Regions from separate parts of the Streptomyces sp. NPDC024555 genome, predicted to be linked through region 2. Evidence: riboswitches for the same ligand, from Rfam matches in the RefSeq annotation. Region 2 holds a riboswitch; each other region holds the start of a gene.
What was found. Region 2 has a riboswitch for cobalamin ahead of ACZ4FH_RS34595 (cobalamin biosynthesis protein). Riboswitches for the same ligand answer to the same signal wherever they lie in the genome.

Region 1 (6,844 bases), on a different contig from region 2:
CAGGCATGCAGCAGGACAAGCATCCGACCTACCGCCCCGTGGTCTTCCGCGACCGTTCGGCCGGCTACGCCTTTCTGACCCGGTCCACCGCGTCCAGCGACCGGACGATCGACTGGGACGACGGCACCACCTACCCCGTCATCGATGTGGAGATCTCGGCGGAGAGCCACCCGTTCTTCACCGGCAAGGCACGCGCCGTGGACACGGAGGGCCGGATCGCCAGGTTCGAGCGCCGTTACGGCCAGGAGGGCGGCGCCCCCGCGTCCTGAGCCGTTTCCGTGCGGGAGCCCTCCACCCCACCGGGGCGGAGGGCTCCGGCACGCCCCGGGTACGGCAGGATCGGGGATCGACCCGACGTCCTCCAGGGCCCCCGCGCCCGCCCGGACACCGACGCCACCGCACCCCGGGAGACCCCGCCCATGCCCGACGGAACCGACCTGCTGGTCATCGGCGAATGCGTCGCCGACATCGTGCGCCTGCCCGGTGCGGCCGACCGGGTCCACCCCGGCGGCAGCCCCGCCAACGTCGCCTGCGGACTGGCCCGCCTGGGACACCCGACGACGCTGCTCACCCAGCTCGGCGCGGACGCGCACGGGCGGCTGATCCGCGGTCATCTGGCCGGCGCGGGCGTCGAGGTCCGCACCGACGGCGCCGACGTCGCCACTCCGTCCGCCGCCGTGACGCTGGACGGCGCGGGCCGGGCCTCGTACGCCTTCGCGATCGGCTGGTCGCTCGGTCCCGTCGCGCTGGACCGGGCACCCGGGCACGTCCACACGGGATCGATCGCGGCCGTCACGGCACCGGGGGCCTCGACGGTGCTCGCGGCCGTGGAGTCGCTGCGGGCGTCGGCGACCGTGAGCTACGACCCCAATGTGCGGCCGGCGCTGATGGGCGACCACGCGGAGGCCGTGCGCCGCGTCGAGCACTGTGTCGCGCTCGCCGATGTGGTGAAGGCCAGCGACGAGGACCTGGCGTGGCTCTACCCGGGGGAGGACCCGGTGCGCGCCGCCGGACGGTGGCTGGGCCGGGGTCCCCGTCTGGTGCTGGTCACCCGGGGCGCGGACGGCGCGTGCGCGCTCCTGCCCGGGGGCCCGCTGACCGTACAGGCACCGCCCGTCGCGGTCGCGGACACGGTCGGCGCGGGCGACGCCTTCATGTCCGGCGTCCTGCACGCGCTGGCCGGCCGGGGGCTGCTGGGGGCCACCGGCGGGGAACGGCTGCGGTCGCCGGACCGGGCCACCGTGACCGACGTCCTTCGGTACGCGGTGGCCTCGGCGGCCGTGACCGTCTCCCGGGCCGGCGCCACCCCGCCCGACGCCGCGGAGCTGGAAGCGGCACTGGGCGGTGTCACGGGATCCTCCGGACACGGCCCACGGCGGGAGTGAGGGCGACGGTGCCACCGCCACCCCCCACGGGGACGGTGGCACCGTCATCGTGCGGCGAGACGCTGCCGGAGCGGTGGCTCCGGAGAATGCTGCACCCCTCACCGCCCGGCGTCGCCGCACTGCCGGAGTTGTATCCGCTCCCCGTTACCGAGGCATTACTGGACGACCGGGACATGACAGATCCACCGGGCGGGGCCGTCAGACCGGGGCCGCCAGACGGGGCGCCCCGTCGTCGTCGAGGAACTCGATCACCGCGAGGGCGGCCAGCGCGCACAGCGTGATCCACACCGTGACCATCCCGGTCGGCCGGTCCCAGGCCACCAGCACCGCGACCGCCACCACGACCACCGTCCAGTTCAGGGGCCGCCGGGCCCGGTGCACCCAGCGCCCGACGGGACCCCCGGTGAAGCCCGCCGCCTGCCGCACCGCGCCGATCCCGCCGCTCCACATCGCCAGCACCCGGGCGGCCGCCCGGCCGCGGCCGGTGAGCCAGGCGGCCAGCGCCACCACCACGCCGACCGTCACGACCAGCCGGACCCCGGCGCGCAGGAATCCGGCCAGCGCGTCGAAGACCGCGCCCGCGGCCGGCTGCGACACGTCCGAGGGCAGGCTGTCGAGGTAGAACGCGCGCCCCGCCCACACCACGACGCCGAGCAGGGCGGCGCCCGCCGCGACCGCCAGGGCCGCGGTGACCAGGGCCCGCCTGCGGCGTACCGCCAGCAGCACCCCGCCCGCGGCGATCACCAGCGTCACCACCGGCAGCCAGAACCCGAGGATCTGCAGGGCGCGGAACCCCTTCTCGGCCCGGCCGACCGCGTCCGAGGTCAGCAGCGTGTAATCGGTGTGGATCTCGGGGATCTTCCCCGCCACCGTCAGGCCACGGTCCACCAGCCGCTGTTTGACCTGGTCGATGACGGGGGCGAGGTCGAGCGTCACGGTGTCGTCGGTCAGCTTCACCGCCCCGCCGCCCTGCCCCGTCAGGGCCTTGACCACGGAGGCGTGGGCCCGCGCGTTCGCCTCGTGCCAGACCCGCTCGAAGGCGTCGCTGGTGACGAAGCGGTCCACCGTGCCGCGCACCAGCGAGGTCACCCCGGCCGTGAGCGGATCGCCGAGCCTGCCGAGCGCCTTGTCGACGACGGGGCGGTCGGCGGGGGCCACGTCCGCCAGCAGCGCGTCCAGGTCCAGATGGTCCATGACCGCGGCGGTGACCCGGTCGGTCACCGCCGCCTGGACGTCGGGGTCGGAGGCGAGCGGATCCATCATCGCCGTATACCGGTCCGTGTCCCCGGCGACGTCGCTCGCCCAGCTCGACACGATGCTCAGCGGGGTGAGCACGGCGGCCACGAGCACCAGCAGCACCGCGAAGAAGGAGCGCACGCGGTGCCCGTGGCTCCGAGGGGCCCCGGCCTCCAATTGCGCCACCCGGACGCGCAGCGCTTCGAGTTCGGCGTGCTCGCCGGCCGCGTCCGGCCCGTCGGGGTCCCGTTCCATGAACCCAGGGGATGCCCTGGGCGCGTGACGGGCGCGGCGGACTGCTGCAAACAGGTGAGACGGAGGGCGGAGGGTACCCGACACCCACGGGTGTACGGAAATCGCTCGCTTATGCAGGTTTCCGGGTGTCCTGGCCGATTCCTGCTCGTTTTCATCGTATGACCACCCTTCTCGACACCGAGGGTCCGGCGCAGGCCGTGGCCCGGCCGGTCACGGACCGGCTCACCCGGGTCCTCCTGGGCCCGGACACCCACCGCGAACACGGTTTCTGGCGGCGGCTCGTGGCCACCGAACCGTTTCGCCGCCCGACCGGCCCGGCCCCCGGGCCCACGCCCGGGGAACGGCTCGCCCTCGCCCACCGACGGCTCCGCGTCCTCAACAACGCGCTGGACAGCGCCGCCCGCCCGGCGAGCGACGTGCGCGCCCTGGCCGCCATGCACGAATGGCTCGCCCCGGTGGACCCGGCGCTCGCCACCGTCGCGGGCATCCACTACAACCTGTTCCTCGGCAGCCTCCTCGACCACGACTCCGACCACCCCCGCGACCTCTCGGACTTCCTCGCGCTGCGCCGCATGGGCACCTTCCTGTGCACGGAGGTGGCGCACGGGAACGACGCCGCCGCCGTCGAGACGACCGCCGCCTACGACCCCGACCGGGACGGCTTCGTCCTGCACACCCCGCACGCCGGCGCGCAGAAGTTCATGCCGAACACCAGCCCGGCGGGCGGCCCCAAGTCGGGGCTCGTCGCCGCCCGGCTCGTCGTCGAGGGCGTCGACCAGGGCGTCTTCCTCTTCCTGGTCCCGCTCACGGACGCCACCCGGGCCCTGCCCGGCATCCGGGTGCGGCTGCTGCCCGCCCGGATGGGCAGCCCGGTCGACCACTGCCTCACCTCGTTCGACAGCGTCTTCGTCCCGCGCGGGGCGATGCTCGGCGGAGTGCAGGGACGGATCGGCGAGGACCGGGTGTTCCGCAGCGACACCGAGGGCCGCAGGCGCCGCTTCCTCGTCTCCATCCGCCGGGTCACCGCCGGCCGGATCTGTATGAGCGCCAGCGCGGTGGGCTCGGCCCGCGCCACGCTCGCCGTCGCCGTCCGCTACGGCGGACACCGCTTCGTCTCCGGCGGGCGCGGCGCCCCGCCCGTCCCGGTCTCGGCCCACCGCAGCCACCACGGCCCCCTCGCCGAGGCCATGTCCACCGTCTTCGCGATGAGCCTGCTGCACCGCCGCGCCCTCGACCGCTGGGAGCGGGCGGAGCGGGCCGGGGCCGCCGACCGGGCGGCGGCCGAGCGCCTGGTCGACGTCGCCAAGGGCTGGATCACCTGGCAGGCCCGGTCCGTGATCGTCGAGAGCCGTGAACGCTGCGGCGCCCAGGGGCTGCTGGAGCACAACGGGATGACCGAACTGGTCACCGGGGTCGAGGGCGCCATCACCGCCGAGGGCGACAATCTGGCCATCCACTCCCGCGCCGCCGCGAGCCTGCTCATGGACGCGGTCCGGGGCGCCCCGCAGGAGCCCTCGGACCACCCGGTGCCGGGCGACCTCGCCGATCCGCGCTTCCTGGGCACCCTGCTGGAGCGGATCGAGCAGCTCTGGTTCGCGCGGGCGGCCGGCCGGACGGCCCGGGTGGCGCACGAGGACCCGAAGGAACGCTGGAACGCGGCGTCCGGCCCCGCCCTGCGCGGTGTCGAGGCCCATGCCTGCCGGCACGCGGCGGAGGCGTACGCGCAGGCGCTGGAGGAGCTGCCCGAGGGGCCGGCGCGCGACCGGCTGGGGGAGCTGGCCCGGCTGTTCGCCCTGCGCTGGATCGCCCGCAACAGCGGGGACCTGCTCGCCGACGGACGGCTGACCGCCGCCCAGGTCGAGGGGCTGACCGACGCCGTCGAGCAGCTGATCGCCGCCGTGGCCCCCCATCTGCCGGAGCTGGCCGCGGCCTTCGCGCTGCCCGGCGAACTCCTCGCGGACTGGCCCATCGCGGGCCCCCGGTACACCGACGCCTACGACGACCCGGAGGCCTCCTGGAACACCCGGCCCGCCGAGAAGCCGACGGGAAGGTCCGGGACATACCGCGAGGAGACTGCCCGCTTCGGTGGCGAATCGGTTCGCCCCAAGGGGTGACCGGGCAGAGGCGCTTTGTCGCGCATCCCGCCCACCGCCCCGGCGGTGACCTGCGGGCCCGGCCGCGACCGGTGCGTCCCGATGCCCGCGCGGTGGCCGGTGGCAGGGGGCCGTGCCCCCCGGCCACCGGCCCGCACCGCCGCTGAGCTGCGCGGAAGCTCGTGGTAGCGTGCCCGGTGCCAGTCGAACTCCAGCCTGGAGTCAGGGAATCCGGTGCGAATCCGGAACTGACGCGCAGCGGTGAGGGGGACGGGCGGGGCCACGGCCACTGGGAGACCACGGTTTCCCGGGAAGGCGCCCCGTCCGCGTGAACCCGAGTCCGAAGACCTGCTGGCACCCGCGGTCCGGACCGGGCCGCGGAGTCCGTACCCCGGGCCCCGCGCATGGGCCCCGAGACGACGAGGTACTCCGTGCCGCCCCTGTCCGGCCACGCCCGCACCGCCGCCCTGCTCACCGCCGCGCTCGTCCTGCTGACGGCCTGCGGTACCGGAGGGCGCACACCCGCCGCCCGGAACGGGGACGCCACCGGCTACCCCGTGACCCTCAGCAACTGCGGACGCACCGTCACCGTGCACCGCGCCCCCGAACGCGCCGTCCCCGTCGACCAGGGCTCGGCCGAGATCCTGCTCGCGCTCGGCCTCGCCGACCGGATGGCCGCGACCGCCACCTGGACCGACCCGGTGATGAAGGGCCTGGAGAAGGCCAACGCCACGGTCCCCCGGATATCCGACAACCGGCCCTCCTCCGAGAAGGTCCTGGACCGGGAACCCGACTTCGTCAGCGCCTCCTTCGCCTCCACCCTGGCCAAGGGCGGCGTCGCCCCGCGCGAACAGTTCGAGAAGCTGGGCGTCCCCACCTACGTCTCGCCCGCCGACTGCACCGCCAAGGACAACAGCAAGGACGGCGACGGGGTGCGCACGGGCACCCTCGGCATGGACAGCGTCTACACCGAAGTACGGGAACTGGCCCGGGTGTTCGGCGTCCCGGAACGCGGCGAGAAACTGATCTCCGCACTCCGCGCACGGATCCGGAAGGCCGCCGCGACCGTCGACGCCTCCGGCACCACGCTGATGTACTGGTTCGCCAACTCCACGTCCCCGTACCTGGCCGGCTGCTGCGGGGCCCCCGGCATCATCACCCGCGAACTCGGCGCGAAGAACGTCTTCGACGACACCCACGAGGAATGGCCGCAGATCAACTGGGAGACCGTCGCCGACCGCGATCCGTCCGTCCTGGTCATCGGAGACCTCACCCGCCGCTCCCAGACCGCCGAGAGCGCCGCCGGGAAGATCGCCTTCCTGGAGTCCCACCCCGTCACCCGGACCATGGACGCCGTACGGCACAAGCGGTACGTACTGCTCAGCGGCCAGGCCATGAACCCGTCGATCCGCACCGTCGAGGGAGTGGAACGCGTCGCGGCCGCGCTGCGCTCCTTCGGACTCGCGGGATGAGCGACACCGCACCGGCCGCGGCCCCGCGCGGGGCCGCCGGCCCGGCCGTCCGCGGAGCGGGGCGGGCGCTGCGCGCAGGACTGGGCTGGACCGGCGGACTGCTCCTGCTCGCCCTGTCCGTCGCCGTCGCCGTCACCATCGGCCCCGCCCGGATCTCCGTCGCCGACGTCTGGTCCGCCGTCGGGGCCCACCTCGGCCTCGGCACCGCGGAGCTCTCCCCGATCCGCGACGGCATCATCTGGAACCTGCGCATGCCCCGGACCCTGCTCGCCGCGGTGTGCGGCGCGGGGCTCGCCGTCTGCGGCACCGTCATGCAGTCGCTGCTGCGCAATCCGCTCGCCGACCCGTTCGTCCTCGGAGTCTCCTCGGGGGCCTCCACCGGAGCGGTCGCCGTCGTCGTCCT
Region 2 (6,844 bases):
GGATGCGGGCGCACCCGGCGGAACGAACGGCAGCCCGGACGGCGCGCCCGACTCGATGAGCCGCCACAGCGCGTCGGTGTCCGCGTGCTCCTCGATCAGATCGCCGAGGCGGTCGAGCTGTTCCTCGCGGAGCGCGGCGAAACAGGTGCCGGGGGCGGGGACGAAACGGCGGCCCGCGGCCCGTGCGACCTCGGTGAGGAAGGCGCGCCGGAAGGCGTCGCTCTCCAGCGAACCGTGCCAGTGGGTGCCCCAGACGGAGCCGGAGCGGCAGCCGTCCAGCGGGCGGCCCCGGCCGTCCGTGAGGAAGGGTTCGCCGCCGCGCACGTCCGCGACGCCGTGGTGGATCTCGTACCCCTCGACCGGGGCGCCCAGCGCCTCGCCGGACGGCCGGGCGAGGGTCTTCTCGCGGTCGAAGCGGATCCGGACGGGAAGCAGTCCCAGCCCCTCGACGCGCCCGGCGCGCGACTCCACCTCGTCCTCGATCCGTGTCCCGAGGATCTGGTAGCCGCCGCAGATCCCGAGCACCGGACGGCCCTCGGCCGCCCGTCGCAGCAGCGCGTCGGCCAGTCCGCGCTCGCGCAGCCAGGCCAGCGCCTTCACGGTGCCCCGGGTGCCGGGCACGACGACGAGATCGGCGTCGGCCAGCTCCTCCGCGCGGTCCACGAACCGCACGACGACGCCCGGTTCGGCGGCCAGCGCGTCGACATCGGTGAAGTTCGACATCAGCGGCACCGCGCACACGGCCACGCGCAGGACGTCCTCCCCGTGCGGCGGGGCCACCACCGACTCGCGTACGGCACCGCGCAGCGACACCCGCAGCCCGTCCTCCTCGTCGATGCCCAGACCGTGCGCGAAGGGCAGCACCCCGTAGGACGGCCGGCCCGTCAGCTCCCGCAGCATGTCGAGGCCCGGCTCCAGCAGCGAGACGTCGCCGCGGAACTTGTTCACCAGATACCCGGCGATCAGCTCCTGGTCCTCGGGCGAGAGCAGGGCCGTCGTCCCGAAGAACGAGGCGAAGACCCCGCCCCGGTCGATGTCGCCGACGACCACCACCGGGAAGCGGGCCGCCCGCGCGATGCCCATGTTCACGATGTCGGTGCGGCGCAGATTGATCTCGGCCGGGCTGCCGGCGCCCTCGCAGATCACCGCGTCGTACGTGCTCCGCAGCTGCTCCAGGCAGTCCGTGACGGTGGACAGCAGGGACTCCTGCCGGCCCCCGTGGTAGCCGCGGGCGCTCATCTCGCCGACCGGGCGCCCCATCAGCACCACCTGGCTGGAGCGGTCGCCGCCGGGCTTGAGGAGCACCGGGTTCATCAGGGCGGTCGGCTCGACGCGGGCGGCCTGCGCCTGCATGGCCTGGGCCCGCCCGATCTCGGCGCCCTCACGGGTCACGAAGGAGTTCAGCGACATGTTCTGCGCCTTGAAGGGCGCCACCTTCACGCCCCGGCGCACCAGCCAGCGGCAGATGCCCGCCGTGACGACGCTCTTGCCCGCGTCCGATGTGGTTCCGGCGACCAGCAGTCCGCCGCTCATGTCCGGTTCCTTCCGGCCGTGGGGGAGGGGGAGGTACGGCCTCGGGCCAGTCGCCGGGCGACGAGCCCGGTGCCCAGCCGGGCCGCGACGCCGACGCCGAGCGCCAGCGCGCCCACCCGGCGCGAGAGCCGCACCGCGCGTGCGATGTCGGCGGTCTCCACCGCCCGGCCCGCCGCGCCGTTGAGCACGGGACGGTGCTCGACCCGGCCGCCGTAGGCGAGCGTGCCGCCGAGCCGCACGCCGAGCGCCCCCGCGAACGCGGCCTCCACCGGGCCCGCGTTGGGACTCGGATGCCGGGACGCGTCCGCCCGCCAGGCCCGGACCGCCGCGCGCGGCGCCCCTCCGGCGGCGGTGGCGAGCAGGGCCGTCAGCCGGGCGCCGGGCCAGCCGGCCACGTCGTCGAGACGGGCGGAGGCCCAGCCGTAGCGCCGGTAGCGGGGCGATTTATGGCCCACCATGGCGTCCAGCGTGTTGACGGCCCGGAAGCCGACGAGCCCGGGGACTCCGCCCAGCGCCCCCCACACCAGGGCGCCGACGACGGCGTCCGAGGTGTTCTCGGCGACGGACTCCACCACCGCGCGGGCGATCTGGGGGCCGTCCAGGGACTGCGGGTCGCGGCCGCACAGATGCGGCAGCCGCTTCCGGGCCCCCTCGATGTCCCCGGCGGCCAGCGCGCCGCCGACGGCCCGCGCCTCGCGGCCCAGGGAGGTGCCCCCGACGACGGACCAGGTGGCGGCCGCGGTCAGGGCGACGGAGGCGGCGGGGTGGTGGCGCACGGCGCGGGCGGCCAGTGCGGCGGCCCCGGCGGCGCCGCCGGCGCAGACCAGGGTGTGCAGCGCGCCCCACCCCCGGTGGTCGCGCCACAGCAGGCGTTCGACGTCCGCCGCGGCCCGCCCGAAGGCGGCCACCGGATGGCCCCTGCGGGGGTCACCGAGCAGCAGATCGCCGATCATCCCGGCCGTGGCGCCGTACGCGAAGACGCGATCGGCACGCACGGGTCAGCCGGCCGTGGCGCCTCGGCGGGCCCCGGTACGGGGAAGCGGCGGGGAAAGGGTCGCGACGGGGCCGGGCATGGCGATATGTCCTCACTCAGGGTCCGCGCCCTGGTTCGACGAGACGGCGACCAGAGTCTCCTGGCTCCCGGATCCGCGGTCTCCCGGCCTTCCGGTCCTGGTGGACCGTGACTTCCGAGAGGGGAGACCGCTCCCCGGTGACAGTGGCGGGACCGCGCCGGATTCGCACCGGCTTCCTCTGCTGTCGCCGTAATGGCTCCGGCAGTCCACCACGCTCCGCGAACACCCGTCAACTTGCCGTTGACCTGCGGGGGCGCGGTGTGGGCGGACACACACCGGGCCGGACACCCGTGAAGGGTGCCCGGCCCGGTGGGGGTGCCCGGGGCCCGAACTCCGTACGGGCCCCGGACGGCTCAGGCGACGATCAGATAGATCCCGTACGCGACCGCCGCCGCGCACAGTCCGAAGCAGACGTACCCGCCGGCGCGGGCCAGCAGGACCGAACCGCCCGCCGCGCCGCCCCGCGCGGCCGGTTCCGGCTGCTTGGAGAGGCCGACGATGCCGAGGGTGAACAGGCCCACGAGAGCGACGGTGGTGACGAGGGAGACGCCGAAGACGGTGCCGAGTGCTGCCCAGTCGATGTGCATGTGTCTGTCCTTACACCGTGGCGGGTCGGGCCGGGTCGGCGGCGACGGGCGCGGCCGGGGACGGGAGGGTCGCCGTCAGGTCGGGCTGGGCGGCGAGCGTGGGCGGCGGGCTGACGGCCGCGATGGCGGTGGTCACGACTCCGGCCGGTTCGGCGTCCGGCGCGGACTGCGCACCCGTCGGGGCGACGTCGTCGTGGCCGACGGGCTTGCGGCGCGAGAGCGCCCAGATCGCGCCGGAGCCGGCGACCAGCAGCACCGCCACGACGACGACGCCCCAGGTCCCCTGCTTGGTGACGAACTCGGCGCCCGCGCCGACCAGACCGGCGGCCGGCAGGGTCAGGCCCCAGGCGACGAACATCCGGGTGGCGGTGGACCAGCGGACCACGCCCCCCTGACGGCCGAGGCCCGCGCCCATCACCGCACCGGAGCAGGACTGGGTGGTGGAGAGGGAGAAGCCGAGGTGCGAGGAGGCCAGGATGACGGTGGCCGCGCTGGTCTGGGCGGCGAAGCCCTGCGGCGGCTTGAGCTCCGTCAGGCCGCTGCCCATGGTGCGGATGATGCGCCAGCCGCCGAGGTAGGTGCCCATCGCGATGGCGAGACCGGCGCTCACGATCACCCAGACCGGCGGGTTGGAGCCGGGGGAGAGGACGCCGCCGGTGACCAGGGCGAGGGTGATGATGCCCATGGTCTTCTGCGCGTCGTTGGTGCCGTGGGCGAGGGAGACCAGGCCGGCCGAGGCGATCTGGCCCGCCCGGTAGCCCTTGGCGGTGGCCTTCTCCTGGGCCTCGCCCTTGATCCGCCCGCCGATCCGGTACGTCAGCCGGGTGGCCAGCAGCGCGGCGACACCGGCGACGATCGGGGCGGCGACCGCGGGGAGCAGCACCTTGGTGACGACGGTGCCGCCGTCGACGGAGGACCAGCCCGCGGACATCACCGCGGCGCCGATGAGGCCGCCGAACAGGGCGTGGGAGGAACTGGAGGGCAGGCCGACCAGCCAGGTCAGCAGATTCCACAGGATGGCGCCGACGAGCGCCGCGAAGATGACCTCGGTTCTGAGCCCGTCTTCATTGATGATCCCGCCGGAGATCGTCTTGGCGACCTCCACCGACAGGAACGCGCCGACGAGGTTGAGAACGGCGGACATGGCCACCGCTGTCTTGGGTTTGAGGGCGCCGGTCGAGATGGTGGTGGCCATCGCGTTGGCGGTGTCGTGGAAACCGTTCGTGAAATCGAACACTAGAGCTGTCACGATCACAATCGCGAGCAGCAGCGTGATGTGTTCCATTTACCCAGGCAATCGTTCGACGTCATTGGCACGTGGACCGTAGGCAAGCTGGGTGAACGGAAGATGAACTGGGCAGGGCTTTGCGGTGACTCCAACCGGAGCCCGGCCGCCCTCTTCGTCCGCCGGACGGAGGCGGGATTCCGTTACGGGCCGGGCGGGGCCCAGAATTCGGGGCCGGGCGAGGGCCCGCGGGAGGGGGCGGCACGGGGCCGCTCATCCGTTGAAAGGATCTTCGTATGAGCGATGCGTGGCGCGAATCGATCGAAGCGGCCTGGGACGCGGTCGTCGCGACCGCCCGCAGGACCGCCGCCGAGGGGCTGGTCGTGGGGACCTCGGGAAACGTTTCCGCGCGGGTCGGCGACACGATCCTCGTCACCCCCAGCGGAGTGCCCTACGACCGGCTCCGCCCCGAGGATCTGACCGCCGTGGATCCGGAAGGCAAGCAGACCCATGGGGAACTGACCCCCACCAGCGAACTCCCTCTTCACCTCACCGTCTACCGGAACACCGACGCCGCCGCCGTCGTGCACACCCACGCCGTCCACGCCACCGCCGTCTCCACCCTGGTCACCGAGGTGCCCTCGCTCCACTACGCCTCCGCGATGCTCGGCGGCCCCGTCCGGGTCGCCGCCTACGCCCGCTACGGCACCGAGGAACTGGCCGAGAACATGCTCCTGGCCCTGCGCGACCGCTCCGGCTGTCTGCTGGGCAACCACGGCACCGTCACCTACGGCACCACCCTCGACGAGGCCTACGACCGCACCGCCCAGCTGGAATGGCTCTGCCGCCTCTGGCTCACCGCCAGCTCCGTCCCCGGCCGCACCCCGGCCCTGCTCACCCCCGCACAACTGGCCGAGGTCGGCGAGGCCCTGAAGGGATACGGACAGCGCCCGCGCTGACCGTCCCGGCTCCCGTGCGGCCGGACCCGCCCCCGGCTCCCGTGCGGCCGGACCCGCCCCCGGCCCCGTGCGGCGGCCCCGCCCCCGCCGGCTCCCGCCCGGCCCCGTCGCGCGGCCCCTCCCGTATACGGTCCGGCCACCGGACGGCCCCCGTCCGGTGGCCGGGCCCGGGGGAGCCCCGGAGACTGATGCCGTGCGCCCGGCAACAGCGACGGCAGCGGCCGTCACCACCATCCTCGGCGCCGGAGCGGCCGCGGTCGCGGCCGGCCGGCTCGCCAGCGACGCCGCCCTCGGGGCGCCGTCCGGACGACCCCTTCCCGCCGACCGCGGACTGACCGTGCACGCCACGGCCGCCGGACAGGTCACCCTCACCCGGTCCCTCGCCTCGCTGCGGCCCGGCACCTACGGACTGGCGGGCGACGACGTCCACGCCGTCGTCGGACCGGTGCTCGACCAGGCCCGCCAGGCGGCCGACACCGTCGTGCGCCGGCTGGAGCGCGTCGACCGGGGCGTCCTGGTCCCCGGCGCCAAGGTCCACATCACCCCGGAGATCCACTCCGGCGACCCCGCCGAGGCCCTGGGCCTGGACTTCCGCGAGGTCGAGATCCCCGGCGAGCTGGGCGGACTGCCCGCCTGGTTCGTCCCCGGGGCCCGCGCCACCTGGGTGATCGCGGTGCACGGCATCGGCACCACCCGCGCGCACCCCCTCAACGTGCTGGGCTTCCTGCACGGGCAGCAGCTCCCGGTGCTCGGCCTCGGCTACCGCGGCGACCCGGACGCCCCGCGCTCCCCGGACGGCCTCTCCCACCTCGGCGAGTCCGAATGGCGCGACCTGGACGCGGCCATCCGCTTCGCCGTCCGCTACGGCGCCGAACAGGTCGTCCTGCACGGCTGGTCCACCGGCGCGGCCATGGCCCTGCACGCCAGTGTCAACTCCGCGCTCCGGGACCGGATCCGCGGACTGGTCCTCGACTCCCCGGTGCTGGACTGGGCCGTCACCCTGCGCGCCCTGGCCGCCGCCCGGGGCGTCCCCTCCGTCCTGCGGCCCCTGGCCGTCCGCGCCGCCCAGGGCCAGACCGGCCTGCACGGGGCCCGCCTCCTGGACACCTCGGTCCCGGCGACCCTGCACGTCCCGACGCTGATCTTCCACGGCCCCGACGACACCCTCGCCCCCTGGCGGCCGTCCCGGGAGCTGGCCGCGCTCCGCCCCGACCTGGTCTCCCTGCACCCCGTGCCCCGGGCTCCGCACGGCGCGATGTGGAACGCCGACCCGGTCCACTACGAGGAGACCCTGCGCCGCTTCCTCACGCCCCTGATGTGAGCCGATGTGCCGCTTCGGGCGCTTGGTCCCCGGGCTCCGCGATCCCCTCCCGGGACCGGTCAGCGGGGTTCCGTTTGGGCTTTCGGGCCGTCAGAGGCAAGACTGCTCCCCGTGACGTCCCGTACCCCGCGCGACTCCAGGCTGCG
Region 3 (6,844 bases), on a different contig from region 2:
CAGACCGTGAGCTGGCTGCACGAGGGCGAGGTCCTCCACCGCGACAGCCTCGGCAGCCTGGAGACGATCCGCCCCCGCGAGCTCGGCCTGATGACCTCCGGCCGCGCGATCAGCCACTCCGAGGAGAGCCCCCGGCAGCACGCCGCCCTCCTCCACGGCGCCCAGCTCTGGGTCGCCCTCCCCGACGCCCACCGCGACGTCGAACCCCACTTCCAGCACCACACGGACCTGCCCACCGTGGTCGCCCCCGGCCTCACCGCCACGGTCATCCTCGGCACCCTCGACGGCGCCACCTCCCCCGGCACCGCCTACACCCCCATCGTCGGCGCCGACCTCGCCCTCGCCCACGGCACCGAGGCCCGCCTCCCCCTCGACCCCGACTTCGAGTACGCCGTCCTCTCCATGTCCGGCGAGGCCGAGGTCGACGGCGTCCCCGTCCTCCCCGGCTCCATGCTCTACCTCGGCTGCGGCCGCACGGAACTCCCGCTGCGCGCGGAGTCCGACGCGGGGCTGATGCTGCTCGGCGGCGAGCCGTTCGAGGAGGAGATCATGATGTGGTGGAACTTCGTGGGCCGCACCCAGGACGAGATCGAACGGGCCCGCGAGGCCTGGATGAACGGCGACCGGTTCGGCACGGTGCGGGGCTACGACGGCGCCCCGCTCGCCGCCCCCGAACTGCCCCCGGTCCCGTTGAAGGCGCGTGGCCGGGTGCGCTGACCTGAGCTTTCTTCGACCAGGTGTGCCAGGACGGATGCTGACCCTGTCCTGACTGTCCTGACTGTCCTGACTGCCCGTCAGGCGTGAGTCGGGTGCCGCTGGCGATGGTGTGGCAGACAGGGGAGGGAGGGCACGGAGGCGACGTGCGAGGATGCGGGGATGTCTCGTCGATCACGCCTTCTGTCGTGGGCCGCCGTAGCGGCCGTATCTGCCGCACTGCTCGGCCTGCTCCTCTACGCCTTGGACGACAAGCGTGACAACGAGGCCTTCCCGGCCGGCACGGAAGCCACGTCACCTGCGGTGGCTCGGACTGCGCGTGAGCATCTTCACCTGTCCCGCCCGTCGGGGAAGGAGAAGACGGTGCGGATGACGGTAGACGGCATTCTGCGCGAACAGCACTACAACAGCGTTTCGGGCACCCTGGACTTCCTCAACGATGAGGGCGAGGTCGTCGACCGGGTTCCCTTCCATCAACGGGCTCTCGCCGAAGGGCGGATAGAGAGCTCGACCAGCGAGCACACTCCGAACCAGCACGTCGAGGACATCACCTCGGTCAAGCTTGGACCCGGCCTGAAATTTTCACAGTGGCGCGCCGAGCCCTAAGCGTCGGCGGAGAGCCCATGGTGTCGTTCGGGCGTCTCGGCGAGATCGGCGAAAGGGAGTCTCGACTGCGGCAGATCCGTTCCGGCAGACCGTGCACGCGGACCTGATTCACGACAGGATCCTGACGAAGCTGAGCTCGTGAAAGTCAGGGTTCCGTGGCTGGTGGCGGTGTGCCCGTCAGCCGTTGCGCCGGACTGCCCAACTCGCTTTCAGGGGAGGTGGATTGGCGAAGGCTCACCCCCGTCGGGCGAAAATCGGGGCTCCACAGGTGCGGACCGCCAGGAGGACCGCGCGCGGGGAGGAGCCGGCGCGTGACGGGGCCAAGGGAGAGGGTGGCAGGTGACGTGGCCGCGTCCGTAGAGTGTCGGGATGGGACTCTTCAAGCGCAACAAGGCGACGTCCGGCCTGCTGCTCGTGTCCGACAGGGGCATCCAGCGAGTGGAGACCGCCTCGTACGGGATGGACCTCGTGCAGGAGGTCGCTCGTCTTCTCGGTTCGGAGCACATACGCTCCACCAAGGTCGGTGAGGAGCTCACCCTCTGGTACGCCGAGGACGGCCCGGGACGGGCGCGCTCCGGCCCGCCCAACCCCGTGGCCAGCCGGCTCGCGGCCGATCACGGCGCGGCGCCCGTAACCGGTCCCGCCGTCGTCACCGGTCCGCTGCTGTACGGCAGCCCGTACCCGCTGAGCGCCGAGGAGATCACACAGGTCTCGGGGCGCCTGCACGTATAGCCGCGGCTCAGCCGGCCATGGCCGCGACGACGCGGGGCAGGAGTACGGCGTTGGCGCTGCCGAGGGACACCCTCACCGGCTGGGGCCTGCCCCGCTCATGGATCCACACCAGGCCGTCCGCGACCTCGACGTCCGTGAGCGAACCCCAATCGGCCTCCATGACCCCGCGCAGCGTGAGCCCGCCGCGGTGCACGCGCATCTCGCCCACGGTGAACGACCCGCCGCGCCGGATCAGGTCGAGATGCTCCGCGAGCAGCCGGGGCTCAAGGACGCGCTGCGCGAACTCGACCAGGGCCAGCCACCCTTCGGGGGCTTGGGCCCTCTTTCCGCCCTTGCTCCATGTCAGATTCCCCAGGCTCTTAGGTGAGTTCCCGTATCTGCCCACGCCGAACGTGTACGTATTGGTGTACATGGAGGGGACCAGGAAGCCCGCGTGTTTGGTCCGCGAGACGGGATACCGGACCCACTCGATCTCCTCCCAGCCCAGCGCGTCATGGCCGTACGTGATCCGCTGCCGGTCGGCGACCACGTGTGTCGTCCAGCCGACCAGACTGTCCACGAAGGGGCGCTCGGGGGCCTCCGGGCGCGGGGCCGCGGGTCGCGGAGGCGCCGTGCGCGGGGATGTCGTGCGTGGGGATGCCGTGCGCCGGCCGTTCGCGCCTGCATAGGCCCGCAGCCACGCCGGTACGTCGGCCCGCGGGTAGGCGGCGAGGTCGTTGCGGTAGTGCGTGGGGGCGAGCAACTGCCCGTCGGGGAGCCGCTCGTCACCGTAGTCGTACTGGGTGGAGACCTGGGCGTCGCCGCCGGGCCCCTTGGTGACGGCGACCATCAGACGCAGCCACGGTCCGGCCGGCATGGCGGCCGCGAGGTGGCGCTGGCGGCGCACGAGGAGGGCTGTCTGCTCCGGCACCCGTGCCTCCATGGGCCGTTCCTGCTGCCAGAAGCACAGATCGGCCGTCTCGGCGGAGACGGCGCAGGAGAACGTTGCCACCATGCGCTCCCACCGCTGGGGTCCGCACAGCACCAGCTGGCGGGCGATCTCGTCGGTCAGCGCGGTCACGCGGGCCGCCGTCACGTCCTCGGGCGGCGTACCGACGACGGTGAAGTCAGCGATCGCGCCCGGCTGCCCGGACCGGGCATCGAGGCGCTCGAACTCCGCCTTGAGGCCGTTCATGAACGCCTCCTCGGCGGGCGGACGCCGTACGAAGGCCTCCTCCGCGGTGAACAGGGCGCGGGCCTGTTCGGGCGGGATCGCGGAGGTGACCTCCTTGATCCGCCCCGTGTCGCCGACCATGAACACCGAACGGCCGACGGGCATGTCGAGAAACGCCATGGGATCGCTGTCGTCGACGTCGACGGGCGCGTAAACGCTCCAGCCCGCGGCGAACCGATCCGCCACCAGGCCCTGGGCCGGGTAGTCCAGGCCGCCGGTGGCGATGTGCTCCTGGACCAGGGCGATGGCGCGCCGCTCGTCGATGCGTCCGACCGGACCCGGCTGCGGGGCCCTGCCCAGCGGATGGCTCGGGTCCGCCCCCTCCGGGCCCGGGTAGTGGTGCGTGAGCTCGAACCACAGGCGCATCTCGTCGGCGGTCACGGCGTCGGTCCCGGGGGTCACCGCATCCCACGTACCTCCGGGATCGCGGGCGTAGAGCCCGACGGACTCCCCCTGGGAGACGGTCACGTAGTCGCAGGCATGGATATCTCCGTACGCGGCGACCACGGCGAGCGATGGCGCGGCGGGGCGCTCTTCGCACGCGATTTCCCTGCCGTCCATGCCTATCGCGGCCAGTACATGGCGGGGCATCAGCACCACTCCCTCGCAGAAACGGAGGCACGACCGTAGCCCAGGACGACCATCGGGGCGAAGCAGGGGTCCCCTTTCGGGGCCGCCCCCTCAAACGGTGGGAGCGCTGCTACAACACCACCCGGACGACCGGGTACACGATGCGCGCGGGCCGCTCGTGCCGCCCCCATGGGAGTAAGGGGGAGGGGGCCACGGACTGCGAGCCCCGCGCCAGTCGTCGCGGCGGGCCACCCCGCGGGATGTCCCCTGGCTGGGAGGCGTTCTCCCCGTATGGATGGAGGACACCGGCGGGTCGTGCGTCCGGCGGAGGCCGGTGCCGCCGCGCAGGCGGGCCCGCGCCTCATGGTGCGGGCCCGCCGTCGGATGCCGTCAGGCGCCCCACCGCAGGGCGATCGTGTCGCCGACGCCGATGGAACGGTTGCGGGGGAAAGGGCCGAGCGGTCGACACTCGCCTTCCAGGTGTTGGACCCGCTGGTGACCTGGCCGGTGAGCGGGGTGAGCTGTCCGGTGCCGGAGGAGGGGGTGACGCCGCTGACGCTCGTGGCCGCATCGAGAACCGCCCCGAGCGTCGTCGTGGGGCCGGTCGGGGCGAGCTCGCTGTCCGGATACCTCTTCGACCTGGCCACCTCGCTCGGCTGGGACACCGGTCGCGCGGTGACGAACTTCGTCTGCGTCCTGCTGGCCGGTCCCGCCGTGCTCACCACGTTCCGCAGGGCGTCGCGCCGCGCCCGCTTCCGCGCTCCGGTCCGGTTCGCCGCTCCACGGGCGGCGGACGGTCCCCGGGCGCATGAGACGATGACCGCCGATCAGGGCGACGGGGATCAGAGGAAGCCGGTGTGAATCCGGCGCGGTCCCGCCACTGTGACCGGGGAGGACCCGGGAGCCAGAGACTCACTCCGTCGCCACCTCCACGACATTCCGGGGCGGACCTCCCCGGCGAGAGGCGGACGGCGGCATGCCGGAATCAGCGATCCCTTCGGCCACGGCCCCGAGCGCGGTGACAGCCTCCGCACCCAGCAGAGTGACGGTGTGCCGGGACTGCTGCTGCGGCACGGTCAAGGTGCCGGGCGACCACGCGGCCCAGGCCGCGCGGCTGCGTGCGGCCGTCCCGGTGCGCGTCTCGGTGTGTCTGGACGTGTGCGAACAGGCCAACGTCATCGTCGTGCAGCCGTCGGCCGAAGCCCGTCGCGCGGGAGCACGGCCGGTATGGCTCGGCCTGGTCAACGATTCCGACGCGACCGAGGACGTGGTCGCCTGGGTGCGCGCGGGAGGTCCGGGAGTGGCGCCGATGCCCGAGATCCTCGACCTGTACGTCTTCATTCCGAGGAGCCGCCCCGCGCCCTCGTAGAACAGCCGGCCGGGGGCCGGGACGCCCGTCGCGTCCCGGCCCCCGACCCCGCTCGTCAGCCGGCGGGCAGCTCGCCACGGACGGTACGGGCCGCGGCGACCAGGTTCTCCAGGGAGGCCCGGGTCTCGGGCCAGCCCCGGGTCTTCAGGCCGCAGTCGGGGTTGACCCACAGGCGTTCGGCGGGAACCGCCTCGAGGCCGGTACGCAGAAGAGCCGCGGCCTCCTCGGCGCTCGGGACACGGGGCGAGTGGATGTCGTAGACACCCGGCCCGGCCTCGCGCGGGTACCCGTGAGCGGCCAGTTCCCCGGCGACCTGCATATGGGAGCGGGCGGCCTCCAGGCTGATGACATCGGCGTCGAGGTCATCGATGGCCTGGACGATGTCGCCGAACTCCGCGTAGCACATATGGGTGTGGATCTGGGTGTCCGGCCGCACTCCGCCGGTGGTGATCCGGAACGCCTCGGTGGCCCAGGCCAGGTAGTCCGCACGATCGGAAGCCCGCAGGGGCAAGGTCTCGCGCAGCGCGGGTTCGTCCACCTGGATGACCGAAGTCCCGGCCGCCTCCAGATCGTTGACCTCGTCGCGCAGGGCGAGCGCGACCTGTCGCGCGGTCTCGCCGAGCGGCAGGTCGTCGCGGACGAAGGACCAGGCCAGCATGGTGACCGGCCCGGTGAGCATGCCCTTCACGGGACGGTGGCTCAGCGACTGGGCGTACGAGGTCCAGCGCACCGTCATCGGCTCGGGACGGGAGATGTCGCCGGCGAGGATCGGCGGGCGGACGTAGCGGGTGCCATAGGACTGGACCCAGCCGTGCCGGGTGGCGAGGTAACCGGTCAGCTGCTCGGCGAAGTACTGCACCATGTCGTTGCGTTCCGGCTCGCCGTGCACGAGGACGTCGATGCCCGCCTTCTCCTGGAAGGCGATGACCTCCTGGATCTCGGCCCGGATGCGCTCCTCGTAACCGGCGTGGTCGATGCGGCCGGCCCGCAGGTCGGCACGGGCCGCGCGCAGCTCACCCGTCTGAGGGAAGGAACCGATGGTCGTGGTCGGAAGCAACGGCAGACCCAGGTGCGCCCGTTGCGCGCGCGTCCGTTCGGAGTAGGGCTGCGAACGACGGCCGTCCGCGTCCGTCACGGCCTCGGACCGGGCGCGCACGGCCGGGTCCCGGGTGATCGGGGAGGCCGCGCGGGAGGCGAGGGCGGCCCTGTTGGCGGCGAGCTCGCCGGAGATGCTGTCGGTACCCCGGGCGAGGGCCGTGGCCAGGGCGACGATCTCCGCCGTCTTCTGACGGGCGAAGGCGAGCCAGCGGACGATCTGCGGCTCGGCGTCCCGCTCGGCGGTGGCGTCCAGCGGTACGTGCAGAAGGGAGCACGAGGCGGCCACATCGACGCGGTCGGCCAGCCCGAGAAGAGTGCCGAGCGTGGCCAACGACCCCTGCAGGTCATTGATCCAGATGTTGCGGCCGTTGACGACACCGGCCACCAGACGCTTGCCCGGCAGACCCCCGACGGCCGCCAGGGCGTCCAGGTTGGCTGCGCCGGTCCCGGTGAAGTCGAGTGCCAGCCCCTCGACCGGAGCCTTGGCGAGGACCGGCAGCGCGTCGCCGAGCCGGTCGAAGTAGGTGGCGACGAGCAGCTTC

Region 1: it holds a riboswitch for cobalamin, as region 2 does, so the genes downstream of both, ACZ4FH_RS32530 (ABC transporter substrate-binding protein) here and ACZ4FH_RS34595 (cobalamin biosynthesis protein) in region 2, are expected to answer to the same signal.
Region 3: it holds a riboswitch for cobalamin, as region 2 does, so the genes downstream of both, ACZ4FH_RS10320 (hypothetical protein) here and ACZ4FH_RS34595 (cobalamin biosynthesis protein) in region 2, are expected to answer to the same signal.

The regions. Positions count from the first base shown of each region.
Region 1 is NZ_JBVHKV010000025.1:84,680-91,523, reverse strand. It holds gene ACZ4FH_RS32550 (type B 50S ribosomal protein L31) at 6-269, shown strand; gene ACZ4FH_RS32545 (carbohydrate kinase family protein) at 420-1,385, shown strand; gene ACZ4FH_RS32540 (hypothetical protein) at 1,584-2,876, opposite strand; gene ACZ4FH_RS32535 (acyl-CoA dehydrogenase family protein) at 3,035-4,990, shown strand; cobalamin riboswitch at 5,154-5,339, shown strand; gene ACZ4FH_RS32530 (ABC transporter substrate-binding protein) at 5,374-6,441, shown strand; gene ACZ4FH_RS32525 (FecCD family ABC transporter permease) at 6,438-6,844, shown strand, end outside.
Region 2 is NZ_JBVHKV010000030.1:45,678-52,521, forward strand. It holds gene ACZ4FH_RS34590 (cobyric acid synthase) at 1-1,533, opposite strand, end outside; gene ACZ4FH_RS34595 (cobalamin biosynthesis protein) at 1,530-2,528, opposite strand; cobalamin riboswitch at 2,660-2,785, opposite strand; gene ACZ4FH_RS34600 (hypothetical protein) at 2,960-3,193, opposite strand; gene ACZ4FH_RS34605 (inorganic phosphate transporter) at 3,204-4,478, opposite strand; gene ACZ4FH_RS34610 (class II aldolase/adducin family protein) at 4,715-5,377, shown strand; gene ACZ4FH_RS34615 (alpha/beta hydrolase) at 5,571-6,698, shown strand.
Region 3 is NZ_JBVHKV010000005.1:143,360-150,203, forward strand. It holds gene ACZ4FH_RS10290 (pirin family protein) at 1-717, shown strand, start outside; gene ACZ4FH_RS10295 (hypothetical protein) at 877-1,320, shown strand; gene ACZ4FH_RS10300 (hypothetical protein) at 1,690-2,052, shown strand; gene ACZ4FH_RS10305 (hypothetical protein) at 2,060-3,856, opposite strand; partial or broken gene ACZ4FH_RS10310 (hypothetical protein) at 4,226-4,449, opposite strand; partial or broken gene ACZ4FH_RS10315 (ECF transporter S component) at 4,469-4,639, shown strand; cobalamin riboswitch at 4,640-4,764, shown strand; gene ACZ4FH_RS10320 (hypothetical protein) at 4,812-5,204, shown strand; gene metE (5-methyltetrahydropteroyltriglutamate--homocysteine S-methyltransferase) at 5,260-6,844, opposite strand, start outside.